Regions from separate parts of the Pseudomonas sp. F007 genome, predicted to be linked through region 2. Evidence: predicted binding sites of a transcription regulator. Region 2 holds the regulator's gene; the other holds the start of a gene.
The links. Region 2 encodes FliA, which starts transcription of late flagellar genes. Its sites were predicted from a motif close to CTAAAGTTTNNNNNNNNNNNGCCGNTAA; they were not measured.

Region 1 (4,386 bases), 200 kb from region 2:
GGGTGGTTGTCGGACCGCTACGATCGGGCCTTGCTGATTCGCAGTTTTGCGATCTGCCTGGCGCTCGCGGCCTTGCCCTTGGCGATCATGCCCAAGGTGCCACTGGAAGTGCTGTTCATTGCCGGCTTTGTCTGTTCATTGGTGCAGTTTTGCCTGTATCCGCTGGCCGTGGCGTTTTCCAATGACCACGTCGAAAGCGACCGGCGTGTTTCGCTGACCGCCATGCTGCTGGTGACCTACGGGGTCGGGGCGAGCATCGGGCCCTTGGTGGCCGGTGTGCTGATGAAATTTTTCGGCAGCCAGATGCTCTATGGCTTTTTCAGCTTCTTCGCCCTGGTGCTGGTATGGCGCATTCGGCCGAAAGCGGTGACCAACCTGCATCAGGTCGACGACGCGCCGCTGCACCACGTGGCGATGCCAGACAGCATGTCCAGTTCACCCTTGGTGGCAGCGCTCGATCCGCGGGTTGACGAGCAGGTGGTACAGGACCAGATGCAAACCACCCCAAGTACCGAGCCGGAACCCGACTCCGAGCCTGAACCTGATGCGGCGGACAAGCCTGAAGAGCCTGGCGATGACACGCCGCCAGATGACCCGGACGGCGAGCATCCCCATACCTTCACCGGGGCCAGACCTTGAATTGAAGACAAAAAAAACGGCCAGTCACGGCCGTTTTTTTTGCCTGTCGATCAGAAGTCGTCTTTGTCGAAACGACGTGCCTCGCGCTGTAACTGATAGACGAAGCGTTCGACCTGGCGCTGCACCAGGCCGCTCATGTTATGAAAGCGCACGCCAGCAAAGGTGGTGTCGATCTTTTCTTCATGGTGCAGGTAACGCAGCTCGACCGGGGTTGTCATGCTGCCAAAGGGCAGGGCGGCGAGAAAGCGGTCGTAGACCTGGCCCAGTTGCAGTCCATGGGTGATGTCGCCGTCAAAGCGCAGCTTGCAGCCGGTGGCCGAGATGTCCAGCAGCTTGCCAGCCAGGGGCACCTTGAGCTTTTCGCCGGCCAGTTCGATGCTCACCAGTTGCGCCAGTTTCAAGGCCGCGCGAAAGGCGTTGCGGCGCTGGTGATAGACCACTTCGTCCGGCAGGGTGCCGCGATAGCAGCGCGTGCCGTTGGATTCGTCGATGGTCAGCGGGCCGTTGCTTTCCCAGGCGATACGTACGCCTTCGTGGAAACCTTCGATCCGGAAGGGCTCGCCTGCGAGCAGAAAGCGTTCGCCGTCGCGCGGGATCATTTCATCGAGTGCGATCGAATTGTTCTCACGGTCGACATCGACCACGTAGCTCTGGAAACGCTGGGTGCGCTCGTGGAACGTGATGATCAGAGGATCATGGCTCTCTAGCAGCATTCGCAGGTTGCCGGCGATTTCCAAAGGGGTGGTGAGCACCTTCGGTGGCTGCGGAGCATCTTCCGCGTTTAAGGCATTGGACACGGTTTATCACTCTCCGGACAGAATACGGTCACACGCAGGGGCTAGCATTCTGCCAGCATGTATCGCGCCTTGATAGAGCACGCTTGATGATGAAGTCAAACCTGGCTGAGCGAGCGCTTGACCAGCGTGGCGGTCGATCCGCGAGCGTCGTACAGGGGCGGCGACTCCCCGCCATTGAGGATGCGCAACTGGTTGGCGGTGCTCGCCTGCTGGACCTGGATCGAGCGGCCATTGCGCTCATTGGCGTCGCGGCAATCACTGAGCAATTGATTGAGTACATCGCTCTGGGACAGCAGTTGTTCGCCGATGCTGGAGTGCGTGGCAAGCTGTTCCAGGCCACTGCGATCGGTCGGCAAGCCTAGGCTGGCCAAAATTTCGCTGCGCCGGCGGCCGTGTTGTTCCAGTAAAACGATCAGGCCCTGTTTGCTCGCCAGGATATGTTCGAGCAATTGCATGTCGCGACCGTGCAATGCCAGGGACTCTTGCCCCAGTAGATCGAGCAATTGTTGAGCTGGCGCAAGGTCGTCGGTGATCAGTTGCAGTAGATTGGTATCGTGCATGGCTGGCCTTGGTTTTTAAGCGTCCAAAAGCCTGCGCAGGCCGGTGGCTAGCGCTGGGCTTCGAAGTTGAGCAGTTTGCTGGCTACGCGGTTGCTGTCGACTTTATAGCTGCCATCGGCAATTGCGGCTTTCAACTCGGCCACGCGGGCCTTGTCGACAGCGGGCTGATCGCGCAGCGTGTCGGAAATCTTCTGCAACTGCTGGGCCTCGTTGCTGAGGTGTACCGATTCCCCGCTTTTGCTGGCACTGGCCGTTTCGGCCTGGGACTGCAGCGGCGCGGCTTCAGCAGTGTCTTTACTGGCACTGGTGCGCGTGCTTCCGGTGAGCGTGGGGGAGCTGTTCAAACGGCTGAAATCGATGACCATGATGCTGAAAACCTCTGGGAATTTGGACGCTTGCCATGTTTTCGGCCCAATGCGAGAAAACTTTAGGGACATTTAAGGGGGGCAGCGTCGCCTGTTGCCCTGCGTGAGGCTCAGTTTAGGGAATGGGTCGATAACGCGCCAGTGATCTACATGGCGACTTCCACCTGGCCGGGGGCCGTGACCTGGGCCTTGATCACCCGTTGTGAATTCAGATTCTTCACCCGGATCTGTTCACTCATGCCGCCATTGGCCAGGGCCTCCCCCGGCATCCGCACGCTGAGGGTGCCGCTGCGGGCCGTAATCACCACCTGATCACCCTTGCGCACCACTTCGGCCTGCTCCAGATGAACCAGGGTAATCACCTGATCGTTGACCATTGGTCGGACAAGTTTTTGTCCGATCGCCTGCTCCACGTCTGTCAGGTAGCCCTGGTTGATCAGGCTGATATCGCGCTCGCGCAGCATCACGTCCCCAGGCTCGATAATCCCCGCGCGCTTGAGCGGCCGGGTGCTGGTCACGACCTCGCGAAACAGCCGCACTTGAGCGGGTACGAACACGGTCCAGGGCGAGACCCCATCACAGCGAACCTTCACCGTGACGCGGCCAATCGGCTTGGCCGGGCTCTCCAGCGTGGCTGTCAATTCCTTGTCGCACTGCGGCAGGCGCAGGCGCGGATCGAGCTGTTTGACTTCGATTTCGTAGCGGCCCTGGGTCTGGCTGGTGGCCAGATAGTCTTCGACGGTGAATTCAAGAAAGCCCTGAGTGACGCCGATAAGGAGATCAGGCAAGGTAACCGGATCAGCAACGGCAGGGCTGCCAGTAGCAAAAAGACCGGCCACCGCTGCCGCGCCGAGTAAACGGCGAGGGGCGCGGGTCAGGTGTCGAAAAAATGTCGTGTGCAGGTTCATAGCGGTTAAAAAGCAAGCGCCGTGCCGTTTAGTGATGAATGTGCGTCGCAACACACTTAGCGTTGGTGTAGGGGGCTGGGCATGGCTGGTGTAATGGATTCGGTAAACCAGCGCACGCAACTGGTAGGGCAGAATCGCCTGGAGCTGTTGTTGTTCCGTCTCGACGGTCAGCAGCTCTATGGCATCAATGTGTTCAAGGTTCGGGAAGTGCTGCAATGCCCGAAACTGACCTTGATGCCCAAATCCAATCCTGTCGTGTGCGGTGTGGCAAGTATTCGCGGGGCAACCATTCCGATTCTCGACCTGGCCATGGCCACGGGCTCGGGCGGGTTGCAGGATCAAAGCAATCCCTTCGTGATCATCACGGAGTACAACACCAAGACCCAGGGTTTCCTGGTGCGCTCGGTGGAGCGGATCGTCAACATGAACTGGGAAGAGATCCATCCGCCGCCCAAGGGCACCGGGCGCGATCACTACCTGACGGCGGTGACGCGGGTCGACAACCAGTTGGTGGAAATCATCGACGTCGAGAAGGTCCTGGCGGAAGTCGCTCCTACCCCTGAGGCCATTTCGGTCGGCGTGGTGGACGTCGAGACCCAGCACAAGGCCTTGTCGCTGCGGGTGCTGACGGTGGATGACTCCTCGGTGGCGCGCAAGCAGGTCTCGCGTTGCCTGCAGACAGTCGGGGTCGAGGTGGTGGCGCTGAACGACGGTCGGCAGGCGCTGGACTACCTGCGCAAGCTAGTCGACGAAGGCAAGAGGCCGGAGGAAGAGTTCCTGATGATGATTTCTGACATCGAGATGCCGGAAATGGACGGCTATACCCTGACGGCGGAGATCCGCAGCGACCCACGCATGCAAAAGCTGCACATCATCCTGCATACTTCGCTGTCAGGTGTATTCAATCAGGCGATGGTCAAGAAGGTCGGTGCCGATGACTTCCTGGCCAAGTTCCGTCCTGATGACCTGGCATCCCGGGTAGTCGACCGGATCAAAGCAGCAGATATCAGCTAAGTGGCTTCTGGCCCTGGCGATCAACACGATTTAAGAGGCGGTATCCTTGTCTACGGGTAATTTGGATTTTGAACAGTTCCGGGTCTTCCTGGAAAAAGCCTGT
Region 2 (4,386 bases):
GATCCGCCGACTGCGGTTCCGCCAGGCGCGCCAGGGCGGCCAGCAGCTCAGGGGTGGCAGCGGTGATCGGCGCGCGCTCACGCACTTCGCCGAACATGCCGTTGACCGCATCCAGTGCTTCCAGGACCACGTCCATCAGCTCCGAGTCGACGCGTCGCTCACCCTTGCGCAGGATGTCGAACACGTTCTCGGCGATGTGGCAGCACTCCACCAGTTCGTTGAGCTGGAGGAAGCCGGCGCCTCCTTTTACAGTGTGGAAACCGCGAAAAATGGCATTGAGCAAATCCGCGTCATCCGGTCGGCTTTCCAGCTCGACCAGTTGCTCGGACAGTTGCTCGAGAATTTCGCCGGCCTCAACCAGAAAATCCTGAAGGATTTCTTCATCGGCGCCGAAGCTCATGAATGGGTGCTCCTAAAAAAGGTCTGAACCTAGAAACCCAGGCTCGAAAGCAAATCGTCGACATCGTCCTGACCGGACATCACGTCTTCACGTTTATCGGCATGAATCTGCGGACCTTCACCCTGCGCCGTATGTTTTTGCGGATTTTTTTCGGCAAGGATCGCTGCGCGGTCATGTTCGATGCCGGCGAAGCGGTCGACCTGGCTGGCCATCAGCACCAACTTGAGCAGATTGCTCTCCACTTCGGTGACCAGTTGGGTCACGCGCTTTATCACCTGACCGGTCAGGTCCTGGTAATCCTGGGCCAGCAGAATGTCGTTGAGGTTGCTTGAAACCATCTGGGTCTCGGTCGCGCTGCGGGTCAGGAAACCGTCGACCCGGCGAGCCAGCTCGCGGAACTCTTCGGCGCCGATTTCCCGGCGCATGAAACGTCCCCAGTCGGCGCTCAGGGCCTGGGCGTCGGTGCTCAGGCCATTGACCAGCGGCGTGGCGTTTTCCACCAGGTCCATGGTGCGGTTCGCTGCGGCTTCGGTCAGCTTGACCACATAGCCCAGGCGCTCGGTGGCGTCGGTGATCTGCGAGACCTCCTCGGCTTGCGGCATGTGCGGATCGATCTGGAAATTGACGATCGCGCTGTGCAGCTCACGGGTGAGCTTGCCGACTTCCTGGTACAGGCCGCGGTCACGGGTCTGGTTGAGCTCATGGATCAATTGCACCGCGTCGCCGAACTTGCCTTTCTCAAGGCTTTCGACCAGTTCGACCGCGTGTTTTTTCAGGGTCGACTCGAAATCGCCCTGTGATGTTTCCTGTAGTTCCATAGCTCCCCCGTGGCGCCAATCATCAACCGATGCGTTCGAAGATTTTCTCGATCTTCTCTTTCAACGCCTGCGCCGTGAACGGCTTGACCACATAGCCGTTTACCCCGGCCTGGGCGGCTTCGATGATCTGCTCGCGCTTGGCTTCGGCAGTCACCATCAGCACCGGCAAGTGCTTGAGTTTTTCGTCGGCGCGCACGTGGCGCAGCAGGTCGATGCCGGTCATGCCAGGCATGTTCCAGTCCGTGACCAGAAAGTCGATGCTGCCGCTGTTGAGCAGAGGAATGGCGGTATTGCCGTCGTCTGCCTCGACCGTGTTGGTGAAACCGAGGTCACGCAACAGGTTCTTGATGATCCGCCGCATCGTTGAGAAGTCATCAACGATGAGGATTTTCATGTTCTTGTCCAATTCGACCTCCAAGCAGTCTTAAACGCGCCCAGCACCTGGGCACGCCATTCAATCAATCAGGCAGAGCACTCGACCACGGTATGGAGCACAACGGATGAGCAGCGGACCGGCTTGTCGCCGCCCCACTGTCGTACGCAGTGTCCCCACACTGCTGTCAGCGCGCTCGCCACTCTCCCAAACGCCCCCGCAAACGGGCCGCGCACTGGCTGTGTAACTGGCTGACCCGCGACTCGCTGACCCCCAGTACCTCGCCGATTTCCTTGAGGTTCAGCTCTTCGTCGTAGTACAGCGCCAACACCAGTCGCTCACGCTCCGGCAAATTGGCAATCGCGTCCGCCAACGCTGCCTGGAAGCGCTCGTCTTCCAGGTCGCGCGACGGCTCTTGATGAGCACTCGCGCCATCCTCATGCAGCCCTTCATGCTCGCCGTCCTGCAACAGGTCGTCGAAGCTGAACAGGCGACTGCCCAAGGTGTCATTCAAAATCCCGTAGTAATCATCGAGACTCAATTGGAGTTCGGCCGCAACCTCGTGATCTTTAGCGTCACGTCCGGTTTTAGCTTCAATTGTGCGAATCGCATCACTGACCATACGGGTATTGCGGTGGACCGAGCGTGGCGCCCAGTCCCCTTTGCGGACTTCGTCGAGCATCGCGCCCCGAATACGAATCCCGGCATAGGTCTCGAAACTGGCGCCCTTGCTGGCGTCGTACTTGGTCGACACTTCCAGCAGGCCAATCATCCCCGCCTGGATCAGGTCCTCGACCTGAACGCTGGCCGGCAAACGCGCCAGCAGGTGGTAGGCAATACGTTTTACCAGTGGCGCGTAACGCTCGATCAGCTCGTACTGCGCGTCACGCGCCGACTGCTTGTACAGGTTGTAACCGCTCGCGGTCATAGCACCGGACCCGCGGTTTGTTGCACCAGACGCTCGACAAAAAACTCCAGATGCCCGCGCGGATTGGCAGGCAATGGCCAGGTATCGACTTTCTGCGCGATGGCCCGGAAAGCCAGGGCGCACTTGGAACGCGGGAACGCTTCGTACACCGCGCGCTGCTTCTGTACGGCCTTGCGCACGCTTTCGTCGTACGGCACCGCACCGACGTATTGTAGGGCGACATCCAGGAAGCGATCCGTGACCTTGGTCAACTTGGCGAACAGGTTGCGTCCCTCCTGCGGGCTCTGCGCCATGTTGGCCAGCACGCGGAAACGATTCATCCCGTAGTCACGGTTGAGCAGCTTGATCAGGGCGTAGGCATCGGTGATCGAGGTCGGTTCGTCGCAGACCACCAGCAGCACTTCCTGAGCCGCGCGGACGAAGCTGACCACCGATTCGCCGATGCCAGCAGCGGTGTCGATCACCAGCACGTCGAGGTTGTCACCGATGTCGCTGAAGGCCTGGATCAGGCCCGCGTGCTGCGCCGGGCTCAGGTGCACCATGCTCTGGGTGCCGGAAGCGGCCGGCACGATGCGAATCCCGCCAGGCCCCTGCAGCAACACGTCGCGCAGTTCGCAGCGGCCCTCGATCACGTCGGCCAGGGTGCGCTTGGGCGTCAGCCCCAGCAGGACGTCGACGTTCGCCAGACCCAGGTCGGCGTCCAGCAGCATGACGCGCCGCCCGAGCTCTGCCAGAGCCAGGGACAAGTTCACTGAAACGTTAGTCTTACCGACGCCACCCTTGCCGCCGGTCACCGCGATCACCTGTACGGGATGCATGCTGCCCATGTGCTTTCTATACCTTGTCTTGCTTAGACGCGGGCTACATGACTGGCTGCGCGTTCGCGGGCGAACAATGCATGGCAGGCCATCGATGTAGATACAAATCTAGTCATTAATACCTCAGCCAACCCGTTGGGCAGGACTGTGGTAGAGGTCAGCGAACATATCAGCCATGGCTTCTTCGCTGGGTTCTTCCTGCATTTGTACACTGACCGCACGGCTCACCAATTGGTGCCGGCGCGGCAAGTGCAGATCGTCCGGGATCCGCGGTCCATCGGTCAGATAGGCGACCGGCAATTCATGACTGATTGCCAGGCTCAACACTTCGCCCAGGTTGGCCGTCTCGTCCAGTTTAGTCAGGATGCAGCCAGCCAGCCCGCAGCGCTTGTAACTGTGATAGGCGGCGGTCAACACCTGCTTCTGGCTCGTGGTGGCCAGGACCAGATAATTCTTCGATTTGATCCCGCGCCCGGCAAGGCTTTCCAGCTGCATGCGCAGCGCCGGGTCGCTGGCCTGCAGGCCGGCGGTGTCGATCAGCACCACGCGCTTGCGCAGCACCGGCTCTAGGGCCTGGGCCAGCGATTGACCGGGATCCAGGTGGGTCACCGAGACGTTGAGAATCCGTCCCAGGGTCTTGAGTTGTTCCTGGGCGCCGATGCGGTAGCTGTCCATGCTCACCAGGGCAATGTTCTGCGAGCCGTACTTGAGCACGTAGCGCGCCGCCAGCTTGGCCAGGGTGGTGGTCTTGCCCATGCCGGCCGGGCCGACCATGGCAATCACCCCGCCCTCTTCCAGCGGCTCGACCTCAGGGGTCTGGATCATCCGCGCCAGGTGCGCCAGCAGCATGCGCCAGGCCTGGCGGGGGTCTTCAATACTGGTCGTCAGCTCCAGCAGGTCGCGCGACAGCGGGCCGGACAAGCCTATGCGCTGCAGGCGACGCCAGAGGTTGGCCTGCTGCGGATGGCGGCCTTGCAGCTGGTTCCAGGCCAGCGAACCGAGTTGCACTTCCAGCAGTTCGCGCAAGCCATTGAGCTCCGAGCGCATGG

Region 1: flgM (flagellar biosynthesis anti-sigma factor FlgM) is a predicted target of FliA. The motif match lies at 2,400-2,427, and genes of this name have one in related genera.

Annotation. Positions count from the first base shown of each region.
Region 1 is NZ_JBVATA010000007.1:4,852-9,237, forward strand. Features, by position in the region: gene ACZYR5_RS17820 (MFS transporter) at 1-639, shown strand, start outside; gene ACZYR5_RS17825 (flagellar brake protein) at 690-1,436, opposite strand; gene ACZYR5_RS17830 (flagella synthesis protein FlgN) at 1,532-1,996, opposite strand; gene flgM (flagellar biosynthesis anti-sigma factor FlgM) at 2,044-2,361, opposite strand; gene flgA (flagellar basal body P-ring formation chaperone FlgA) at 2,508-3,269, opposite strand; gene ACZYR5_RS17845 (chemotaxis protein CheV) at 3,351-4,283, shown strand; gene cheR (protein-glutamate O-methyltransferase CheR) at 4,330-4,386, shown strand, end outside.
Region 2 is NZ_JBVATA010000007.1:205,960-210,345, reverse strand. Features, by position in the region: gene ACZYR5_RS18815 (chemotaxis protein CheA) at 1-400, opposite strand, end outside; gene ACZYR5_RS18810 (protein phosphatase CheZ) at 430-1,218, opposite strand; gene ACZYR5_RS18805 (chemotaxis response regulator CheY) at 1,241-1,612, opposite strand; gene fliA (RNA polymerase sigma factor FliA) at 1,779-2,519, opposite strand; gene fleN (flagellar synthesis regulator FleN) at 2,516-3,346, opposite strand; gene flhF (flagellar biosynthesis GTPase FlhF) at 3,461-4,386, opposite strand, start outside.